3 regions of the Agrobacterium sp. A3-95 genome follow, and region 1 is predicted to be linked to each of the others. Evidence: riboswitches for the same ligand, from Rfam matches in the RefSeq annotation. Region 1 holds a riboswitch; each other region holds the start of a gene.
The links. Region 1 has a riboswitch for cobalamin ahead of ACQZ5Y_RS16705 (DUF1852 domain-containing protein). Riboswitches for the same ligand answer to the same signal wherever they lie in the genome.
Positions count from the first base shown of each region.

Region 2: another riboswitch for cobalamin. It lies ahead of bluB (5,6-dimethylbenzimidazole synthase); the one in region 1 lies ahead of ACQZ5Y_RS16705 (DUF1852 domain-containing protein).
Region 3: another riboswitch for cobalamin. It lies ahead of ACQZ5Y_RS15025 (DUF1636 family protein); the one in region 1 lies ahead of ACQZ5Y_RS16705 (DUF1852 domain-containing protein).

Region 1 covers NZ_JBNWDR010000006.1:91,089-98,825, forward strand. The annotation lists gene ACQZ5Y_RS16690 (SDR family oxidoreductase) at 1-539, shown strand, start outside; gene ACQZ5Y_RS16695 (peroxiredoxin) at 529-1,083, opposite strand; gene ACQZ5Y_RS16700 (methionine synthase) at 1,747-2,775, opposite strand; gene ACQZ5Y_RS16705 (DUF1852 domain-containing protein) at 2,800-3,777, opposite strand; cobalamin riboswitch at 3,881-4,093, opposite strand; gene ACQZ5Y_RS16710 (hypothetical protein) at 4,236-4,421, opposite strand; gene ACQZ5Y_RS16715 (hypothetical protein) at 4,871-6,151, opposite strand; gene ACQZ5Y_RS16720 (glycosyltransferase family 2 protein) at 6,244-7,737, opposite strand, start outside.
Region 2 covers NZ_JBNWDR010000004.1:333,837-341,573, forward strand. The annotation lists gene ACQZ5Y_RS13905 (DUF1003 domain-containing protein) at 1-509, opposite strand, end outside; gene ACQZ5Y_RS13910 (LTA synthase family protein) at 619-2,559, opposite strand; gene ACQZ5Y_RS13915 (NAD+ synthase) at 2,791-4,470, shown strand; gene ACQZ5Y_RS13920 (VOC family protein) at 4,620-4,997, opposite strand; gene ACQZ5Y_RS13925 (TolB family protein) at 5,190-6,020, shown strand; cobalamin riboswitch at 6,149-6,334, shown strand; gene bluB (5,6-dimethylbenzimidazole synthase) at 6,433-7,149, shown strand; gene ACQZ5Y_RS13935 (DUF2865 domain-containing protein) at 7,219-7,737, opposite strand, start outside.
Region 3 covers NZ_JBNWDR010000005.1:82,166-89,902, reverse strand. The annotation lists gene cobW (cobalamin biosynthesis protein CobW) at 1-958, opposite strand, end outside; gene ACQZ5Y_RS15025 (DUF1636 family protein) at 955-1,341, opposite strand; cobalamin riboswitch at 1,497-1,711, opposite strand; gene cobO (cob(I)yrinic acid a,c-diamide adenosyltransferase) at 1,839-2,456, shown strand; gene ACQZ5Y_RS15015 (cobyric acid synthase) at 2,458-3,915, shown strand; gene cbiB (adenosylcobinamide-phosphate synthase CbiB) at 3,902-4,867, opposite strand; gene cobD (threonine-phosphate decarboxylase CobD) at 4,866-5,912, shown strand; gene ACQZ5Y_RS15000 (L-fuconate dehydratase) at 5,894-7,171, opposite strand; gene ACQZ5Y_RS14995 (L-rhamnose mutarotase) at 7,208-7,537, opposite strand; gene ACQZ5Y_RS14990 (mannitol dehydrogenase family protein) at 7,549-7,737, opposite strand, start outside.

The sequences.
Region 1 (7,737 bases):
CCCTTTCCATCTCCGTCCAGAACGCCGGCGTCATCACCATCTCCAAGATCGAGGAGCTGACGCAGGAACAGTGGGATTTCAACCTCGATGTCAACACCAAGGGCGCGTTCCTGTGCTGCCAGGAGGCGATCCGCCGCTTCCGCGCAAGTGGCACCAAGGGCCGCTTGGTTAACACCGCCTCCGGCCAGGCCCGCCAGGGTTTTATCTATACCCCCCACTACGCCGCTTCAAAATTCGGCGTCGTCGGCCTCACGCAAAGTCTGGCCAAGGAACTGGCGCCCGAAGGCATCACCGTCAACGCCATTTGCCCCGGCATCATCCACACCGAAATGTGGGATTATAACGACCGCGTCTGGGGCCAGATGCTCGGTGACTACAAGCCCGGCGAACTCATGGCCGAATGGGTGCGCAACATTCCAATGCGCCGCGCAGGAACACCAGCCGAAGTGGCAGCCTTGGTGGCGTTTCTCGCCTCCGAGGATGCGGCCTACATCACCGGCCAGACAATTAATGTCGATGGCGGGCTGATCATGTCGTAGCACTCAACCAATCGATGACGGCATCTGCGTTCTTCTCTGGCGGATGGACCGGGTAAAAGACATGCTTGATAACGCCCGTTTCGATAATCATCGTGAGCCTCTTGAGCAGTGTCAGGCCTCCAGCCTGGAAAGTTGGAAGGCGAAGGGCTGACACCAGAAGGAGTGAATGATCGGAAAGCAGAGGAAACGGCAGGTGAAGCCGCTCTGCTGCCTCTCGCTGATACTCCGTGGTCTGCGTAGAAAGGCCAAACAGACGCGTTGCTCCCAATGCCTTCAGTTCAGCGAAATGATCACGAAAGGCACAGGACTGTGGTGTACATCCCCTCGCGCCGGGTATTGCGTCCCATCCGTCAATCGCCTTTCCTCCGGGCGGGCTTGTCCGGGGGTAAGCATAGACCACGGTTAACCCCGGCTCACGCAGATCGACGGTCGTGCCATCCGTCGCAGCCAAACAAATGCCAGGCAACTCCATCCCGGGTAAATGCCTGGCTGCTCCGTCGTCACGTGGGGTAACTAATTGCTCATCCCCGCCGGGTTCAATCATTGCCACCTCGTTGCTCTTCCTGTCTGTCGACGTTGCGAAGTTAGCCGATTTTCATACTACCGCAATGTCTTGTGCGCAGGTGCAAAGCTGCCATAGCGATTCGCGCCGTCAGCCTTGATGGAATACGAACGCCACACCTTCATTCGATTTGACAAAGTCACCGATTGCCAAGTCTCTGACCGATAGTATCGATTTGGAATTTTCGCTGAAGCGATGTTCTGGGGCAACGGCTTCTTCGTCTTGGGATCGCTGCTACCGGGTGGCCACCACTGTCCCCATTTCCAAAAGGCAATTGCTGCTCTCGGCAAATACGTCCTGCTGACTGAGATCCACTTTTTTCGGCGATCTTAGCGGCCGTCGTGCTCCCGAAATTTTCGGCGTCTGGGAAGTTGTTCTGTTTGGCAAAAGTCACGAAGACGTCGGTGGCGTTGGAATAAATGTCTTCCAACCGAGACGTTTGGCGCAGACACTCAGCAGAAACAGGGCCGATTTTTAGAGAACAGGCGGTCTTGGCAGCTTTGCGCCAAGAGGCGGACATCCGTCGAAGCTGTCAGGATGATCCGCGCCGTGACCTTATAGCCATTCGTAAGTCTCCCAGCGTGTGTCGCGATGGGCGCGGTGGCGGCGAACGGCAGCCATCCGCAGGTGCAGACTATCAAAAAACTAAACAGTGAGCTCTCTTCGGACGATCTCAGCTCCTGCGCTCAAGGAATTCAGCTTGTCTCTTGCCACACGACGAGACAGGGGGGCCATGCCGCAATCGGTGCAGGGGCAAAGTTGATCCGCGTCAACAAACTTAAGCGCCTTTCGCAGCGTTGCAGCGACTTCCTCCGGGGTTTCGATGGTATTGCTTGCCACATCGATGGCCCCGACCATCACTTTCTTACCTCGAACAAGTTCCAGAAGATCCATTGGGACATGAGAATTGTGGCATTCGAGGGAGATCATACCGATGCCGGATTTCTGCAGCTTGGGGAGAGTTTCCTCATACTGCCGCCATTCTGACCCGAGTGTCTTTTTCCAATCCGTATTGGCCTTTATGCCGTAACCATAGCAGATATGGACGGCGGTCTCGCACTTCAGCCCTTCAATTGCCCTGTCCAAAGTGGCGACACCCCAGTCATTCACATCGTCAAAGAAAACGTTGAACGCAGGTTCGTCGAACTGGATGACATCGACGCCGGCAGCCTCCAATTCCTTTGCTTCCTCGTTAAGTATCACGGCAAATTCCCAGGCAAGCTTTTCACGGCTCTTATAATGGCCATCAAAGAGAGTATCGATCATCGTCATCGGACCCGGCAAAGCCCATTTGATGGGTTGTTTGGTCTGCTGGCGCAAAAACTTGGCGTCTTCGACGAACACGGACTTCTGGCGAGACACGGCGCCGACGACTGTCGGGACACTCGCATCGTAGCGATCGCGAATTCTGACTGTCTCGCGTTTTGCAAAATCGACCCCGTCGAGGTGCTCGATGAAAGTCGTGACGAAATGTTGGCGTGTTTGCTCGCCATCACTGACGATGTCGATGCCGGCACGTTGCTGATCGTCCAGTGAAAGGCGCAGGGCGTCTCTCTTGCCTTCCAGTAATTCCTTGCCCTCCAGCTTCCAGGGCGACCATAGTTTTTCGGGCTGCGCAAGCCAGGAGGGTTTCGGCAGGCTGCCAGCGGTCGATGTGGGGAGAAGTTTCTTCACGATGGGACCTCTTCTAAGTGATGCTCAGGCGGGGCGGTGAGCAAACAATTGCTCAAGGACGGCGCGGTATGGCTTGATGAAGTGTTTTTCGGTGAACTTACCCTGATCCACCGCCAAGCGATTTCGTTCGTCGCGATCGTAAATGACCCGGGTCAGCGAATAGTCCTGGTGCTTCAGGTTGGGCTGGTAAAATGTCCCGGCTGCTGCGTTCGCATTGTAGATTTCGGGGCGATAAATTCTCTGAAACGTTTCCATCGTGCTGATGACGCCGATTAGCTCAATATTGGAGTAGTCGCCCAGCAAGTCCCCAACAAAGTAGAAGGCCAACGGCGCAACGCTGCCTGCAGGCATGAAGTAGCGAACCTGCAATCCCATTTTCCCGAAATACTGGTCGGTGGACGAGAACCCATTCTGCCGGTATTCGACGCCCATGACGGGGTGATGATTTTCGGTCCGGTAATAGGTCTTGCTGGTCGAGGCGCTGATGCAAATGACCGGCGTCTTGCGAAAGTACGAGCGGTAGGCATCCGACCGCAGAAAAGACTTGAACAGGTTTCCATGCAGGTCGCCGAAGTCGGCCGGAATGCTGAAGGCAGGAACGCTCTTGTTATGCTCCGGCAGCACAATGCTGAAGTCGTAGTCTCGCACATAGGAGGAGAAGTTATTCCCCACAATGCCGTCGATACGTTCACTGGATTTGTGATCGATGATCGTCGTCTTCAGTATCTCGATGAGGGGAAATTTTTCACCTGCGACATCGAAGCTCATATCGACCGAAATGATCTCCAACTCGACCGAGTATCGGTCCGATTTGGGATTATCCCAGTGAGCGAGGGCGTTGAAGCGGCTGTCGATCATGCGCATGACATTGCGCAGGTTTTCCTGCCGCGTTTCGCCCCTGGCCAGATTGGCGAAATTGGTGGTGATGCGCGTATGTTCTGAAGGACGATAGTCCTCATCGAAGGGTACGCTCGTGATCGTAAAAATGCAGGTCTGAGACATGTTGTGCCCCTATAAAGTTGGGGGCATGGGTCTGCGGACGCATAGCAAGACGGGCCGCGACAATGCAGCCTTTGCTACGGCACACTGGGACACCCCGCCCGTGGACGTTATTTCACCAAAGGCAGGTCTCCTGGCTCACGGATCATCACTTCCGTCCGTCTTCCCGGGGTAAACCAGTGACATATTGGACTTCAGCTCGCCGCTTACAGTTGCGGGGGCAGCGTCGGCTTTTCCGCATGACACGGAGCACCGACTTCCCTCTTAGCCCCGGCACGTTGCGTGCAACGACTGGGGAACCTTAGGCGTGACGACCATATTGTAAGCCACGTCATCGGTCAACATCATATAACGATATCTTTATGTCCTTAAGTCTACGTTTCCATTGTCGGTTCCGACCGAGTAGGTTGCATTCGGCGTTGTCAGGCGATTCTCACATACGCGGACCTAGCCGTGGCAAACTAAAGATGAATCGTCGACTGTCGGTTCAATTCCGACAAGCGCAGGTAAGCATGCGTGATGACAGCTTCCGGGAAATAGTAGACGTCTCGCGCCACGCAGTTGAAAGGATCAGACCACACCACGAACAGTTCCTGGCGCGGGAGCAGCCTGGTGAAACCGGAGGCGCGCATGATTTCGGCTGCCACAGGCGTTTCAACGAAGCGGCCCCGCTGGAGGTTGGGATGCTATTCGGACATGCCCTACTGTGCCGGCGCAGCGCTATTTAAGGGATCGGCGTTTGAATTAAATAGCGAATGAGCGAAGGCAAGCACCCTTAAATAGCGGGCCGATAACATCACGGACGCGTATCCGCGACAGCATCGCCGAATCTGTGCTCGGTCCTTCGGACCGCCGCATGTCGTTGAAGGTGCACAGGAAGTTCCGATCCGCACCGGGCATCTGACAGGTCTGGCAGTGGGCGGTATTCGGCTTCGTTGATCGTACCGTTAGGCTTTAACCACTGGAACTGCCAGTCGGCAGTCAACGTTGCGGTTTTACGCTTTTCGCCGCTTTCAGCAGCGTCATGCGTCCCAGTTTTCAATCTCCGGCGCAACGGCCTGGAGCAATATCCTTCTGCTGCCGCCGAAACGGACGATTATCCCTCACAAAGACGAATACAACTGCTTTTTCTAAGAAAAGGGTTCCAGCCTTTCGCTGCAAGGATTGCCCAGGCAGTGGCCCCGACATGCGGCAACCTGAAATATTTGAAGTCGGCAAATGTCGAGGTCGGCCCGATCATCAGCCCGGTCGTCAGTTCGTCCCCGACTGTCGCGTAGATCAGGTTATCGGGAGATATTTGTGCGGCGATGGTGGCAAGCAGCGCCTCGGCCCGCTCGGCATCGCCGACCTGCTGAAATGCCAGCGCGGCCTGGGCCGTACCTTCCAGCCACACACCATCCTGATCGTCGTTAAAATCAAAACCTCCCGCAACCGCATAATGCCGATCAACCCAATGCAGAACACGCCCACTGCGGCCCCGAAACTCCGGCACGGCGAGAATGGGCCAGAGCTCGGAATCTATTCCGGACTGGCTCGAGTTGGGTGTGTCGCTTCCGGGTAGGCTGCCGACGTAAAACCGTCCCTGCTGCTCATTCCACATCGCATCAAGAAATTTGCGTGTTTTGTCCCGCATCGCCTGCCAGGCGCGCGCTCCCTCAATTTCGGCGAGCCAACCCGCAACGGCATACACATCGAGATTATGTTCCGTCGATTTCCACTCGAGTTTGGCCGGTGCAGGCTCATGACCGAATGTGCCACCTGTGTAGCCGATATCGCGGACGCCCGCCGTATGCGCATCGATCCAGCGCATGAGTTTGGTCGCTGCCTGCACATAGGACGGATTGCTTAATCGTTCACTGGCAGTGAGAAGCGCAAGTGCCGCCCAGGCCAGGTTGCCCGTTGCGCTGCCGACCTGATAGTCATCCTCGACCCACGTCTTGCTGGCCTCACTCCAGAAACCGGGCAAAAGCATAGCATCATTTTCGTTCGCAACGGGGCCGGAACGGTAGGCGTTGCGCAGGCGGCCATCGCTGTAATAGCGATCGTTGTTGACGGCGAGCAGCAGCGCATCGGCAACCCTTTTTGCTTCGGCGTCGTTGCCACAGGAAAAAAGGGCAATCGTCGCCAAGGCATTGTCATAGGTGAAACCCGCATTTGAAAGAGCGGGATCAAGCGCTTTGCCGCCTGGTGCAGGCTCAAAGCTCCGAAATATGAAGGGGGTGGTGGATTTGTCCATCTTCCCAACGAGACCCGCACACAAGCTCACAGCAAGGCGGTCGCGAACTGATCCGGAACCGGTGCGCCCATCGCCAGCAGCGACCACTCCTGTTGTGAAGCAGGTCATGAGAACTGTCGCGACGATCGATTTGACAGACATGAGTTTTCCGTTTGGTAGGCGCTCTTCCAAACAAGCCCGCCTCTAGCTTGCGGTTTACGTCGAGCACGGTCCCGGGTTTGGCGCGAATTGTCTTAGCTGAAGGCCCTTGCGAGTAACATCTGCATGGACTTCAAGAGGTCGCCCTGTTCCGCGACATTTTCGGGCGCATTGCGGAAAAGCAGCCTCAAGATTGCACGATGCTGGTCGGCAGTGGGGGTGAGAGTGAATTTGCCGGGCGTTTGCGACACCTTCGTTGCATCGATCTGCAGCCAGCCCACCTCGGGCACATACAGGGACTCTGCCTCGGCATAAGACCGGTTGCAATCTTCCAGGGTCGCGGTTTCGGTCGAAAGCGCCACGATCCGTACCGCCTTCACCTCGCTTGCGCACCGCAATCGGCCTTCGAGATCCACGCCGATCGGCTCTTCCTTGTCGACACGTGGTAATTCAATGCAGCAGATGAGGCTGGTGAAGGCAATCACCATGGCGACCGCCGACCAGATCAGGTTGAGACAATCTCGCGCCGAAAATTCTACAGGGGCGTCCCATGCGTAAACGGCGAGCAGAACTGAAACCGCGGAGGTGACGGTGACGATTGCGAAAAATAGCGCTGTGGGCCCGTGAATGCGCACCTGTGACCGGTCACCACCTTTCTCCGTGACTTTAAAGGGACGTCCGAAGGGTTTGCGCATAGCCTGAAACAAGGTGATGGTGATGGGAACAGCGGTCAACGCATGCGTCACTTCGGTGAACAGCGGTAGGGTGCGTTTTCCCGATATCCAGGTGGAGTAGGCCCAAAACAAAGCCAGTGACGACAGTCCAAATTTCATGAACATCAGCTCGTCGGCCTGAAGGGCGGAAACGCCTGTCAGCCAGTAGATCGATGGTGCCAGCAACAGGCAGAGAATGAAAGGCTTCGACAGCCAGCAAAACAGCCCGTGCAGATAATGCAGCCTTTGTGTCAGCGTGAACTTGCCACGCCACAATGGTCCCGTCCGCAGAAGGCCGATCTGAATGGTGCCCAGGCACCACCGCGTGCGTTGCGTGATATATTCTGGCAGGCCCTCAGCCGATAGACCGACACTGAGTTTTTCGTTGAGCCAGCGTGTGACGTAACCTCGCTCCATCAGGCGGTAGGTCAGCAGCATATCTTCGGAAAGTGCATCATGCGGAAACCCGCCGAGCTCGTTGACCGCCGCACGCCGCACGACAAAACTCGTCCCGACGCAGAAAGCGCAACCGACCGCGTCCTTGGCCGGCTGGAATACATCAAAGAATACACGTTGATCATCGACGAAGGAATTGCGGATGCCGAGGTTGTGCTGGATTGGGTCGCAATTAAAGTAAAATTGCGGTGTCTGCACAACCGCTACCTTGGGATCGGCGAAAAGACCGGTTACGCGACGAAGGAAGTTGGCCTGTGGCGCGAAGTCCGCATCCAGAACCATGATGAAATCGGAAACCTGTGGCAGCGCATTGGTGTGTTCAAGTGCATTGTTCAGATTTCCCGCCTTGGCATGTCTATTGTCCGGGCGCGTCACATAATTGACGCCGACCGTCTCGCAATAGTCCCGCACTTCCGGCCT
Region 2 (7,737 bases), on a different contig from region 1:
CGGTGAAGGGCAGCGAGGTCCTGCCTGAGTGCTGCCAGTTCGGCCAGTACCTTCACGTCGATCTTTTCGTGCAGAGACAGCACCTCAAGCTCGGCTTTCAGGTTCACCTCATAATCCTTGGCGGCCTCGAAACGGTCACGAGCGGCCTGCCGGTTCTGCGACATCATGATGATCGGCGCCTGAATGGCCGCGAGCATGGAGAGCAGAAGATTGAGGAAGATGAAGGGGTAGGGGTCGAAGGCCCGCGTCGTCAGCACGATCGTGTTGATGATTGCCCAGAACACCAGGAAAAAGCAGAAGCTGAGGATAAATCCCCAGGAGCCGCCAACCCTTGCAATGCTGTCGGCCAGCCTGTCGCCCAGGTTTGCCCCGGCGGAAAATTCCGCATTGGTGTCGGTCGAGACCAGCTTTTTCTGGTGCGACAGTTCCAGAATACGACGCTCCACCTCGCCGATTTCCCGGGAGGAGCGCTTGAAGTGCGAAACGATATAGTCGGAGATGTCTGACACGGTGCTTCTCGTGGTGCTGATGGTTCGTTACGGCCCTGTCGAGATAAACCCGCATGGCAATGGAATTCAAATGATTTCCGCTGCCATGCCGTTTAGACATCCAGCCCCATCAGACGGAGGGTGTAGCGTCATTTACCCAGTTGAAGCCGGGGAAGAAGCGCTCTCGGCCATATTGCTCGCCGAACATGATGTCGAATTGCAGCAGGCGGTAATTGCGCACCACGTCCGGAATGGAATTGGGTGAAATCGACCAGTCGGGCAGGGCCTTGCCATCCGTTGCCACCAGCATATGCCGGTCGACGACGGAAAACGCATCCTGCACTTCACCCAAAGTCCCCGTATAGAAGGGGTCTGAGAAACCGGCTGTTTTCAATACGTGATAGGGCAACAGCGCCGGGCTGATGGTGCCGATATTCTTGCGCACGCCCGTCTTCGAGGACCAGACGACAAGCGGCGTCTCGTGTTCCTTTTTCATGATTTCCAGCGGCGCGCGGCGACTGGCCACCATGCCCGGCATGTAGCCGCTTTCCACGAATGTCTGGCCAAGCGGCGGCAGGTGATCGCCGAAGAGCACGATGATGGTTTCGCGCTCGCGCTTTTTTGCCCAGCGCATCAGCTTCAGAAGGGCGTCGTCGGCCTCCGCCACGCCCTGCGCATAGGTACCAAGCGCCTGCGATGCGGAAGCGGAAAGATCGCCCTCTACGCCGATGGTGTCGCTGGCATAACGGCCCGCCTCGTAAGGTCCGTGTCCCTGCAGGGTGACGGCGAAGAGGAAGAGCGGGTTGCGCGCATCGTCCGCGGCCACCATGATCTGGTCCATCAGCGCGTCGTCGGAGGCGAAGTTGCCGCGCTTTTCCATGGGCGGCAATGTCTCTTCCGAGCGGAACTCCTCGAAGCCGAAATTCCTGTAGACTTCCTTGCGGTTCCAGAACCATTCCTGAAACGGATGCATGGCGATGGCCGAATATCCTTCGCCACGGAAGAAGCTGGCAAGCGAGGGCACCGGGCGGCGGATATATTGCTGATAAGGAATGCTGCCATAGGGCAGGAAGGCGTTGGAAAAGCCGGTCAGCGCCTCGAATTCCACATTCGCCGTCATGCCGCCGAATTCCGGCGAGAACACGTTGCCGGATTGCTTGGCGCGGATGTTGGGCATCGGATCGGCAGAGAGCTTCACGTTTTCAAGCCGTGTCGGATCCCACAGCGATTCGCTCATCAACATGATGACATCAGGGTAATCGCCCGTGTTGGCGGCAAAGGCGGCGGGTTCCGAGGTCAGGTCTGCGATGCTGTTTTGGCCGTAACCCTGCGGCGCCGAGACGTTGGCCATGGGAATATTGAAGGCAAAGGCCATCAGGAAACCGTTATGGCGGTAATTCTCCTGTTGATCCCACATCATGGGGATGATGTTGAGACGATCGCGCACCCACGAATAATGCGAATAGTCCATGAGCGAGGCGAGGCCGGCCAGAAGCGGCAGCGCCAGCACAAGACCTGCGGCGCGTTCGCGCCAGCTCAAGCCCGGCGAATAACGCCGCGCCAGCAGCCACAGGGTGGAAAGGGCCGCAACCGTGGCGCAAAGGCCAAGGCCGACCAGCACGGCCGTCAGCGGCTGGGCTTTCAGCATGGTGGGCAGAAGCTCGAGGATCTGCCGGCCGAACAGCAGGTCGGAGGGATAAAGCGGATCGGAGAGATAGGTCTGTTTCTGCGCGGAAATCAGCCCTGTCAGCGCGCAAAGCGGCGCAACGGCGATGAGCGACAGGTAACGGCGGCCGAGGATGGAATCCAGCGCTACGAGCACCACCAGCACGGCGGCGATGGTGGTCATGCCGGGGCGGGCGGATGAGGTGAGGAAGGTGCCGACATCAACTAGCGAACCGCGGGCGATCCATTCCAGCGCGACGACAAGCACGACTGACGAAAATGTCAGATTGGCAAGCGTGTAGGCCTTACCCGAAAGCTTGGAAAGGCTCCGCGTCCATGCAGGCGAAAAGACAAAATCAGCCTTTTCGGAAGCCGTTGTTTTTGGCGCCGAATTTCTCAAACTCATACTCCGGTATTACGAGGCAACACCGCGCAATTCGGGGAGGTGAATCGGGGCGTCGCAAAACTGTCATGTAACTGTCACATAAGCGCGATGAACGCGACATGAACTTTGCGGGGTGTGGCCGGTGCGGTGATAACCTTAGCGTGAATGCCGGTTGCGGCTTCATCCTATCAAGGTGGTGCGGCATGCAATTGCCGCGTTGCGGAGCGGGCACGGGCGCGGTATTGAAAAGCCATGAGCGACAGACACGACATCAAAAACCATCTTCGAATTGCCGTCGGGCAGTTCAATCCGACTGTTGGCGACGTGGCGGGCAATCTCGCCAGGGCGCGCGAAGCACGGGCCGATGCGGCGACGCAGGGTGCCGATCTCCTGCTTCTGACCGAGCTGTTCATATCCGGCTATCCGCCGGAAGACCTGGTATTGAAGCCGGCTTTTCTGAAAGCGTGCCTGAAGGCCGTGGAAGAACTGGCGGCGGAAACCGCCGATGGCGGGCCGGGCGTCGTCATCGGTTTTCCGCGTCAGGGCGAAACGGGCCGGCACAATTCGGTTGCGCTTCTGGATGGCGGCAAGATCATCGCGCTGCGCGACAAGATCGACCTGCCGAATTACGGCGAGTTCGATGAAAAGCGTGTTTTCGCCGAAGGTTCGATCTCCGGTCCCTATAATTTCCGCGGTGTCAGGATCGGCATTCCGATCTGCGAGGAAATCTGGAACGATATGGGTGTGTGCGAAACGCTTGCCGAAAGCGGGGCGGAAATCCTGCTGGTGCCGAATGGTTCGCCCTATTATCGCGGCAAGCTGGATGTGCGCCATCAGGTGGCGCTGAAACAGGTAATCGAAAGCGGCTTGCCGCTGGTCTTCGCCAATCAGCTTGGCGGGCAGGACGAGCTGGTTTTCGACGGCGCGAGCTTCGGTTTTAATGCCGACAAGACCCTTGCCTTCCAGATGAGCCAGTTCGAGGCGACCCTTGCCGTCACCGATTGGAAACGCACCGCAGAAGGCTGGCGCTGCGAGAGCGGTCCTTTCTCGAAAATCCCTGAAGGCGAGGAGGCGGATTACCGGGCCTGCATGCTGGGCTTTCGCGATTACGTCAACAAGAACGGCTTCAAGAGCGTGGTTCTCGGCCTTTCCGGCGGTATCGATTCGGCGATCTGCGCTGCGCTTGCTGTTGATGCGCTGGGCGAAGAGCGGGTGCGCTGCATCATGCTGCCCTATCGTTACACCTCCGAGGATTCGCTGAAGGACGCAGCCGATTGCGCCAGGGCGCTTGGCTGCCGTTACGATATCGTGCCCATTGCCGAACCGGTGGATGGGTTCCTGTCGGCGCTTTCGGAAATGTTCGAAGGCACGGAAGAAGGCATTACCGAAGAAAACCTGCAGAGCCGTACACGCGGCACCATTCTCATGGCTGTTTCCAACAAGTTCGGCTCGATGGTGGTGACAACAGGCAACAAGTCGGAAATGTCGGTGGGGTATGCGACGCTTTATGGCGACATGAATGGCGGTTTCAATCCCATCAAGGACCTCTACAAGATGCAGGTCTACGCCATCTCCAGCTGGCGCAATTCCCATGTGCCGCCGGGCGCGCTCGGGCCGTCCGGCGAAGTGATCCCCGCCAATATCATCTCCAAGGCGCCATCCGCCGAATTGCGACCCAACCAGACAGACCAGGATTCGCTGCCGCCCTATCCGGTGCTGGACGATATTCTGGAGTGCCTGGTGGAAAAGGAAATGTCGGTCGAGGAAATCCTCGCGCGTGGCCATGATATCGCGACGGTGCACCGGATCGAGCATCTGCTCTATCTCGCCGAATACAAACGCCGCCAATCCGCGCCCGGGGTGAAGATCACCAAGAAGAACTTCGGCCGCGATCGCCGTTATCCGATTACCAACCGGTTCAGGGACAGGTAGTCGAAGGAGGGCATGGAGGGAGCTTGCTGGACCCCGAATCTAGTTCGGGGTGATGGAGTGCGGATGCTGCGGCTTCGCCATATATCGATGGCGAAGAAGCATCCTTTTCCTCCAACGGCGCGGACACGCCGCGCCGTCTCCCTATCTCGTTAAATAACCTGCCCCACATCGATGCGGTTACCATCCGGGTCTTCGAAAACGAAGGCCCGCAGGCCATAATCCTTGTCCTGCAGACTTTTGATGATGCGAAGCCCGTGGCTTTTGCAAAGCGCGTGCAGCGCGCCGGCGTCGCTGACCAGCATATGCGCCACATTGAAGGGGGCCGGTTTGTGCGTCGACTGCAATGTCAGGTGCAACTCGGCATTACCTTGTTTCAGGATCATGAAACCGACAGGGTTGCCGTTTTCGAAGGTCTTTTCGAAGCCCAGCACACGGACATAAAAGTCATGGGCCTTCTCGATATTCTTGACAGGAAGCATTGCGGCGATCCGACCGAAGCGGATGCCGTGATCGGCGATGGTGTTCATCGCGGAACCTCGGATCTGGGAGAAACGGGCAGGGGAGCGGGCGGTGCCGGAACGCTGCTGTTTTTTCCTATTTGAATTTGCAGGGCGGTGCCTGCGGCAATAGGATCATAATCACGGCGGTGGCGGATGCAAACGGAATGTTTGTGCCATTCAACGCTCCACGCCAGACGATCGACAGGCCCGGGAGGCAGCATGCGCAGTTCCATCGAAATCTTCAACATCCGCACTCGGCAGATGCGGGTGGTCTGGCAGACGCCGGAGCTGTTCGAGGCTCCGAACTGGTCGCCGGACCGGAAATACCTGCTTCTGAACTGCGACGGTCTGCTTTATCGCCTGTCACTTGCCGGCGATCCTTCGCCGGAAAAGGTCGATACCGGCTTTGCGACAATCTGCAACAATGACCACGGCATTTCGCCTGACGGTTCGCTTTATGCCATTTCCGACAAGGTGGAGTTCGGCAAGAGTGCCATCTATCTGCTGCCTTCGACGGGCGGAACGCCGCGTCTGATGACTAAGAACCTTCCGTCCTACTGGCACGGCTGGTCGCCGGACGGGAAAGGTTTCGCCTATTGCGGCATTCGCGATCAGGTTTTCGATATTTATTCCATGGACATAGACAGCGGTGTTGAGACACGCCTTACCCATGGTGAGGGCCGCAATGACGGGCCGGATTATTCGCCGGATGGAGAATGGATCTATTTCAACTCCAGCCGCACCGGCCAGATGCAGATCTGGCGCGTGCGGGTGGATGGCTCGGCCGTCGAGCGTATCACCGACAGCGCCTACGGCGACTGGTTCCCGCATCCGTCCCCCAGCGGTGACAAGGTCGTCTTCGTCTCCTACGACGCCGATGTCTTCGACCATCCGCGCGACCTCAACGTGCGCGTGCGGCTGATGGATATGGAGGGCGGTAATGCCGAAACGCTGTTTGACCTTTTCGGCGGGCAGGGAACGATGAATTCGCCCAACTGGTCACCGGACGGGGATGAGTTCGCTTATGTGCGGTATTTTCCCGTTGGGTGATGCGGTAGAGGGTGCTTCAGCCGGCGCGCGTCTGCGCGGCGGCCGAAGGCCGCAATACGCAGGTGAGGTGGCCACGGTCACATTGCCGCATCGCTGCGCAAGATACTTGTATTTGCAATCTTTGTTGCTCATAAGCTTCTTCGTCAGGTGCCTGCCCTTTACGGCGGGAGAATCGGGAATCCGGTGCAAGACCGGAACGTGCCCAGCGCTGTGAGGCGGATGCCCTTTTTCTTGATGCCACTGAATCCATTCGGGAAGGCGAAAGTGGGCGGATGAAGCCGAGTCAGAAGACCGGCCTGACAGGATAGACCAGACCGCGTGGACGGCGGCAGGTTGTTGCAGCAGCGCGTCGTGCAGGTGAAAACCGGAGCCGGTTTTCGTGGCGGCGCGCCAGCATTGTTGGGGATAGACGATGCCGACCGATCCACTCGCGACCAGTTCGCTCGACGCCGATGCATTCGATCACGCGCTTTCGCCCGCCTACCCGTTTTCCGAGGGGGAGCGAGAGGCGATCTACCGTGCCATCGAAACCCGCCGTGATGTGCGCGACCAGTTCCTTCCGGATCCATTGCCGGAAGATGTGGTCGAGCGCTTGCTGAAGGCGGCGCATTCCGCGCCCTCAGTCGGTTTCATGCAGCCGTGGAATTTCACGCTCGTCACTGACGGTGCGGTCAGGCAGGCAGCCTGGGTTGCCTTCAGCCGCGCCAATGGCGAGGCGACGGCGATGTTCGAGGGGGAGCAGCAGGCGCTTTACCGCAGCCTCAAGCTTGAGGGCATCCGCAAGGCGCCGCTCAGCATCTGCGTCACCTGCGATCCGACGCGTGGCGGCAAGGTGGTGCTGGGCCGCACCCACAATCCGCGCACCGATGTCTATTCCACCGTCTGCGCCATCCAGAACCTCTGGCTTGCAGCGCGCGCCGAAGGCATCGGCGTCGGCTGGGTCAGCATTTTCCACGATAGCGACATTCGCACCATTCTGGAGATCCCCGACCACATCGAGATCGTCGCCTGGCTATGCCTCGGCCGCGTCGATACACTTTACACCGAGCCGGAACTGGCGGTGAAGGGTTGGCGCCAGCGCGTGCCGCTGGAGGAACTGGTGTTTCGCAATCGCTGGGGTGGGCGGTAAAGAGAAGACGCGACCGTCTTGTGAGTGAGATAGAGCGTTGCCAACTCCATACCGTGTGCCTGATGGGAGCTATTGCTGCGGCTGAATGCCCTTCAGCGCCGGGTTCTTCAGGTCGATCCGGCCTGTCTGGTCGGGCAGGAATTTAGGGCCGATGACGCGGACCTTGCTGTTGTTCGGGTCATAGTCGCGTTCCGGAACCGGTTGTTCCGGCGGCCTTGCGGCCTGCTGCAGTTCGGTGGGTTTTTTTGGGGTGTCACCTTGCGGTGATGGAATGGTCGTGATGCTGGAATAGGGTTTCTCAGCTTCCGGCCGCGCTGCCTCCTGCTGCTTCATCTCCTCGTGATAGGCGGCCATGTTGCAGGCGCAGCCTGGGGCTTTCGTTGAGGCATTTCGATAAGCAAAGGCGGTCGGCAGGTCCTTGTAGGGCTTTCCTGTTTCAGCCGAGACCATGTCAGCCGTTTCCTGCTCCGTCATGGAGTGGAAATAAAGCTCCGTCTGCGTACCCGGGCACATTTTCTGGCATTGTTCGGCCTGCGCACGGAAATCGAGCGGCGAGGCATTGGAAGCGATGGGGAAGAACGAGCCATC
Region 3 (7,737 bases), on a different contig from region 1:
CACCGACCGCCCAGGGACGGTCGTAATAATGGTTGACGCGGCTACCGACTGCCTGCACCTGCAGGCGCATCGGCTTGGTGGATACTTCGACGAAACCTTTGATGCGCAGAACATTTTCCGCAGCCGCCGTCTTGGCAATACGAGCCGCCAGCGCTTCCGGATCGATCACGGCCGGCAGGTCGATGACGAAGCTGTCGAAATCGTCATGTTCGTGGTCGAGTTCACCATCGTGATGGGTGCGGCGGTTTTCGATATCCTCTTCAACCGCAAGACCGAGGCCGATCAGCACGGCCGGATCGATGACGCCATTCGAGGCGACGACGATCTTTGCGGCCCGCGGCAAATGCTCGAGAATATGAGCTTTCGCCTTTTCCAGACCGGCGCTATCGAGCAGATCCGCCTTGGTCAGCACGATAAGATCGGCACAGGCGATCTGGTCCTCGAAAACCTCTTCGACCGGATCGTCGTGATCGAGGGCTTCGTCATTTGCGCGCTGGGCGGCAAGGGCTTCCATGTCATGCGCCACCTGACCCTCGGCAAGGGCAGCGCCATCCACCACGGCAACCACAGCGTCAACCGTCACGCGGCTCTTGATGGCCGGCCATTGAAATGCCTGCACCAGCGGCTTGGGCAGGGCAAGGCCGGAGGTCTCGATGAGGATATGCTCCACCTTCGGCTGGCGGCTCAGAATCTGCTCGATGGCCGGCTGGAAATCATCCGCCACCGTGCAGCAGATGCAGCCATTGGCCAGCTCGACGATGTTTTCCTCCGGGCAGCTCTCAATGCCGCATCCCTTGAGGATATCCCCATCGATGCCGATATCACCGAATTCGTTGACGATGATGGCAAGCCGCTTGCCATCAAGCTTTTCTAGGAGACCGCGCAGCAGCGTGGTTTTTCCAGCCCCCAGAAAGCCAGTGACGATGGTGCAGGGAACGCGGTCCAGAAGGGTGCTCATGATCTCTCCTCGGTAAAATCGAATGGGGGAATGCGCGCCACCATGCAGCGCTTCAATGTGTCGGGGCGGCCGCGCCAAGGCATCAGGCCATCTGCGGAGGCGGCCAGCATTTGCGCGCCCGTGAGCAGGTCTTCCGCATCGTTGGGCGTCAGCCCGCCGAATACATAGGACCAGCCATCGGCACCGCGCAGCACGGCACTGAGGCCGCGTTTGCAATTGGCAAGGCAATTGACGGAGCGAACATCGATGCCGGATTCACGCGCTTTTGCGATGGCAGCTTCCGCAAGGATGGTGCCGGGGCGCGGCTCCGCATTGGGATCGGTGTCGTCGCGACAGCTTCGGCAGACAAAAACGACCACGCCGGAAGCTGTGTTGGCTTCCATTGTCCCGTCCGCACAAGAAGATGTTGTGGTAATATCCAAACCGTTCCGCTTTCCGCGCCTTTAAACTCATCGGGGTGCGGATGTCGAAAACAGCGCACTGAAAAGCGCGGCTGCAAATCAATTCGACCGGCTGACCGGAGCACCCCGCCCGGGAGACGTTTTTTCCTGAAACGGCAGGTCTCCTGGCTTGCGGCTTTAAAACACCCTGCACCACCTTCCCGGGCCAATTTTATGGTCCAGTGGCTTCATAGTGCGGGCTTACCGCTTACAGTTGCGGGGGCAGCCACGGAATGACCCGTTATGGGGTGGAACCGTGTTCCCTCTTAGCTTTTCCCGTTGCCGGGAAAAGACCGTCAGTGCCTTACCCTTAGGCTGAACGGGCGTGACGGTCAATGCTGCCGGCTTGTCGATTGCCGGGTGCGGCAAATTGAGTATAGTCGCCGCTCCGAATGGTGGGGGCATACGGTCCCGCGCCGCTGGACGAGAAGGAAAACGCGATGACACGCGATATCAGCGACAGCGAAGCCGAACGCCACCGGCAGAAAATGGTCAACCGCAAGACGGTTCAGGATGCCGAAGTCGCGGAAAAGACCATCGAAAAAGGTCTGCTGATGATCAATACCGGCCCTGGTAAAGGCAAATCCACGGCCGCTTTCGGCCTCGCTTTGCGCATGCTCGGCACCGGGCGGCGGGTCGGCGTCGTCCAATTCATCAAGGGCGCATGGTCGACGGGTGAACAGCAGGCCCTGACTTTGTTCGGCGACAGGGTGGAATGGCGCACCATGGGCGAGGGGTTTACCTGGGACACGCAGGACCTCAAGCGCGATGTCGCGGCGGCTACAAAGGCCTGGGAGGAAGCGAAAGCACTGATGGCTGACGAGACGATCGGATTGCTGGTTCTCGACGAACTGAACATTGCGCTCCGCTATGATTACCTGCCGCTGGAAGAGGTCGTCGAAACGCTTTCCAACCGTAGATCCGATCTGCATGTCATCGTTACCGGCCGCAACGCCAAACAACCGTTGATCGACGCTGCCGACATGGTGACGGAAATGACCCTCGTCAAACATCACTTCAAGGCGGGCGTAAAGGCGCAGGCCGGGATAGAATACTGACATGACTGCACGTGTGCTGATGTTTCAGGGAACCGGCTCGGATGTCGGCAAATCGCTGATGGTGGCTGGCCTTGCCCGCGCCTTCGTCAGGCGTGGCCTGTCCGTCATGCCGTTCAAGCCGCAGAACATGTCGAACAATGCGGCGGTCACTGCCGATGGCGGCGAGATCGGTCGCGCGCAGGCGCTGCAGGCGCGGGCAGCAGGCGTTCCGCTGTCGGTTCACATGAACCCGGTGCTTTTAAAGCCGCAGAGCGAAACCGGCGCACAGGTCGTCGTACAGGGCAAAATTGTCGGCAATGCCAAGGCAGCCGATTATCAGCACATGAAAGCCGGGCTGATGCCGCATGTGCTGGAGAGCTTCGAGCACCTGAAACAACAGGCCGATCTGGTGCTGGTGGAAGGGGCGGGAAGTGCTTCCGAAATCAACCTCCGCGCTAACGACATCGCCAATATGGGTTTTGCCCGCGCCGCAGATGCTCCCGTGATCCTGATCGGCGATATCGACCGGGGCGGGGTCATCGCCAGCCTCGTGGGCACAAAAACCGTTCTCGAACGCGATGATGCCGCGATGATAGAGGGCTTCATCGTGAACCGCTTTCGCGGTGACCCTACGCTGTTTTCAGACGGCATGCGGATGATCGCGGAAAAGACCGGCTGGGCGTCCATCGGGCTGTTGCCGCATTTTTCCGATGCTGCGAAATTGCCAGCGGAGGACGCCCTTGGGCTTACCGGCCCGGCGCAACAAAAGCCCGGCGCGAAAATCCGCATTGCCGTGCCAATCCTGCCGCATATCTCCAATTTCGACGATCTGGATCCGCTCGACATGGAGCCGGATGTGGAGCTGATCCGAGTGCGGCAGGGCGAGACCATTCCCGCCGATTGCCGGCTGGTTCTGCTCTGCGGTTCGAAATCCACCATAGCTGATCTCGCCGTGCTGAAAAATGCAGGCCTCGACATCGACATCAAGGCACATGTGCGCCGCGGCGGTTATGTTCTCGGTCTCTGCGGCGGATACCAGATGCTTGGAAAAACCGTTGCCGACCCTGACGGCATCGAAGGACCACCAATGACGGTCGATGGGTTGGGCCTGTTGGATGTGACGACGGTTTTGACCGGTGACAAGAGGCTCGTTTCCGTCCAGGGACAAAGTTTCGACGGAATTCCCTTATCCGGCTATGAAATGCATGTTGGCGAAACGACGGGTGCTGCGGGCAACCTGCCATTTTCGACCATTGACGGGCATGCCGATGGCGCAATTTCGCCCGATGGCCGCATCTTAGGCACCTATATCCACGGCCTGTTTGCGGATGACCGCCAACGCGGGGCGTGGCTTGAGCGCCTTGGTGGGCAGAGCACGCAACTGAACTATGATGCGCAGGTGCATGCCGTTCTTGATCGCCTGGCGGCCCATATGGAGAACCACCTCGATCTCGACAGACTGCTTTCTATAGCGCGATAAGGATTGCCAGCAATCCGAACAGCGCGATCAGCAGGAAGTCTGCGATCCTCGCCAGCCTGAGCGCCGTGCGAATATCGCCAGCAACCAGTGTCGCTCTTCCGCCTTCGCCCATGAAACGAGCCTCGATCATCTGCCCGCCATAGGAGCGCGGCCCGGCCAGCGCAAAGCTCAGTGCCCCGGCCAATGCCGCCTCCGGCCAGCCGGCATTGGGAGAGCGGTGATGCCGCGCATCGCGGCGTATCGCGGCAATTGCCCCTTTCGGTGATGCACCCTTCACGAAAAACGCGGCGACCACGAGAAGACCGCCGCTCAGTCTCGATGCCGGCAAATTGACCAGGTCGTCCAGCCGGGCCGACGCCCAACCAAAGGCCTCATGGCGTGGCGAGCGATGACCGATCATGCTGTCGGCCGTGTTGATTGCCTTATAACCCGCACCGCCTGGCAGCCCCAGAAGACCAAGCCAGAGGGAAGGGGCGACAATGCCGTCAGAGAAATTCTCAGCCAGGCTTTCAATTGCCGCCCGGCAGATTGCCGCCTCATCCAGCGCCTGCGGATCGCGCCCGACGATCATGGAGACAGCTTTGCGCCCGCCGTCAATCCCCTCGCGTTCCAGCGCAATGGCGACGGCCTCCACATGCTGTTCCAGACTTTTTTGGGCCGGAAGTGACGCCCCAAGCACCGCAACAAGCAACAGACCAAGGGGCAATAAAAGCAGAACCGATTGCACTAACCATGCAACAAGCACCGTCAGCGCCAGAAAAACGGAAAGCGCCACGACGCCTGCCGCCTTGCGCTGCGAAAATGAAGCACTCTCCCGGTTCCATTTTTTGTCCAGCAGCGCGATAAGCGAACCGATCCAGGTGACGGGATGACCGATGCGTTTGAACAGCCAGTCCGGATATCCAGTCAGGCGTTCGATCAAGAGCGACAGGAAAGCGAGAGCGAAGAACATGGGCGATAAGGTACCGGAAAAAGCGCAGGCTGCGATCCGTCACGGCGGCAATCTCGGCAAGGCGCGTCTGATGTTTCCTGAAGCGCCGGAACCGTGGATCGACCTGTCGACCGGGATCAATCCGCACTCCTACCCGCATTCTCCCGTTCCCGCCAGCGCATTTGCCCGCCTGCCGGAGCCTGACGCGGCCCAAGAATTGAAAAGGCTGGCCGTCGCCTCTTTCGGCGCACCATCCTCGGGGCATGTGGCATTGTCCCCCGGCACCCAGATGCTGATGCCATTGCTGGCTCACCTGGCACTCGAGCGCGGAGCGAAAAGCGGAGCCGTGCTCTCACCCGCTTATGCCGAACATGCCCGAACCGCGCGCATGGCCGGACTGACAGTGACCGAGGTAGACCATATTAGTGGTCTGTCAGCTTACGACTATGCGGTGGTGGTCAATCCCAACAACCCCGATGGTCGCATCACGGATCGAGAAGCTTTGTTGTCGCTGGCCGAGGCGATGCGCCGCAAAGGCGGCCTGCTCGTCGTAGACGAGGCCTTTATCGAGACGGGACATACGGAAAGCCTTGCAAATGTCGCAGGGCGCGACGCGCTGGTGGTACTGCGATCCTTCGGCAAGTTCTATGGCATGGCAGGGGTCCGGCTCGGTTTTGCGCTTGCGCATCCCGACATCGCTGCCGAGCTGGAGGCAAGGCTTGGCCCCTGGGCAGTATCCGGGCCGGCGCTCAATATCGCGACGCAGGCTTTGGCAGACAGGGAATGGCAATCATCCATGCGCCTCCGGCTTGCGGCAGAAGCACAGCGTATGAGTGAATTGCTGGAAAAAGCGGGCCTGAAGATTGCCGGCGGTACGTCCCTGTTTACCCTGGTGCGGGACCACCGGGCCAAAGAACTGTTCGATCACCTTGGCCTGCACGGCATTCTGGTGCGCATTTTTGATGAAAGGCCGAACGACATGCGTTTCGGCCTTCCCGGCAGCGAAGCGGAGTGGCAGCGCCTCACGGAAGCGCTGTTATCCTTCAATCATCCCTTGAACGTGTAGGTCGCAATAGAATCCGGCTTCATTTCAATGGAGAAACCGGGCAGCTTCGGCGGCATGTACGCGGCATTGCGAATATCGCAGGGTTCGATGAAATGCTCGTGCAGATGGTCGACATATTCGATCACGCGGCCTTCCTTGGTGCCGGAAACCACGAGATAGTCGATCATCGACAGATGCTGCACATATTCGCAAAGGCCGACGCCACCGGCATGCGGCCAGACCGGCAAATTGTATTTGGCAGCAATCAACAGAACCGCCAGCACCTCGTTGAGACCACCCATGCGGCAGCTGTCGATCTGCACGACGTCGATTGCACCTTCGGCGATGAACTGCTTGAACATGATACGGTTCTGGCACATTTCGCCGGTTGCCACCTTCACGGAGCCGATGGCTGCACGGATCTTGCGATGGCCGGCGACATCGTCCGGGCTGGTCGGCTCTTCAATGAAGAAGGGCTTGGCGAAGGCAAGTTGCTTGACCCATTCAATCGCCTGATCCACTTCCCACACCTGGTTGGCGTCGATCATCAGATAACGGTCGGGGCCGATCACCTCGCGGGCGATGGTGAGGCGGCGGATATCGTCTTCGAGATCACGGCCAACCTTCATCTTTACATGGTTGAAACCGGCATCGATCGCTTCCTGGCAAAGACGGCGCAGCTTGGCGTCGTCATAACCGAGCCAGCCGGCTGATGTGGTGTAGCAGGCGTAGCCTTCGTTCTTCAGCGTCTCGATACGTTCCTTTTTGCCGCTTTCGGCTTTTTTGAGGATCGCAAGCGCATCGTCCTTCGTCAGCACGTCAGTCAGATAACGGTAATCGACGATATCGGCGATTTCTTCCGGGCTCATATCGGCAACAAGCTGCCAGACCGGCTTTCCCGCCTTTTTGGCCAGCAAATCCCAGACAGCATTTACGACAGCGCCGGTGGCGAGATGCATCGCGCCCTTGTCCGGGCCGATCCAGCGAAGCTGGCTATCACCAGTCAGGTGGCGCCAGTATTTGCCGGGGTTCTCGGTCACCGTGGCGAGATCGGTTCCGACCACCAGATGGCGCATCGCCTTGATGGCCATGCAGCAAATCTCATTGCCGCGGCCAATGGTGAAGGTCAGCCCGTGGCCTTTCAGTTCCGGTTCATCGGTGTCGAGAATGACGTAAGCCGCCGAATAATCCGGGTCGGGGTTCATCGCATCCGAACCATCAAGGCTCTGGGAGGTCGGAAAACGCAGGTCGAAAACTCGCAGATCAGTAATTTTGGTCATGGCCGTTCACTCGCGGTCAGTGTCAAAGGAAATCGTTCAGTCGTGGTGGAAGGTTTCTTCCATCATTGCCCACCACTCGCCCTCCTTGCGGCTTTCGAGTGGTTGCTGGCAGGGAATGGTGAAAGACCACCATTCCTGGTTCTTTGGGCTTGCCGCCATCTTCGCCATATCGGCGCTGAAATCGGTGCCGTGATATTCCCAATATCCGAACAGCAGATTTTCCGGTTCGCGCAGGAAGATCGTGTAGTTGCGGATGTTGCAATCGCTGATGAGCGCCAGAATTTCGGGCCAGACGGCGGCGTGCAGTCTTCTATATTCCGCAATCATGTCCGGTTTGACGCCGATGACCATTCCCATGCGCTGCATACAAAACTCCGTTATTGCTTGATGGTGGCGAGCGCCGCACGCAGTTTCTGCTGCGGCACGTTTAACCCCAGACGTTCCGCCGCTGCGATGACCGGGACAAAACGACGGCGTTTCTTTTCATCGTGATTGCCTGAAATGTCCGCGAGCCGGTGGGCGAGAAAGGGGTTCAGGAAACGCTCCCGCACAGCACTGATATAGGC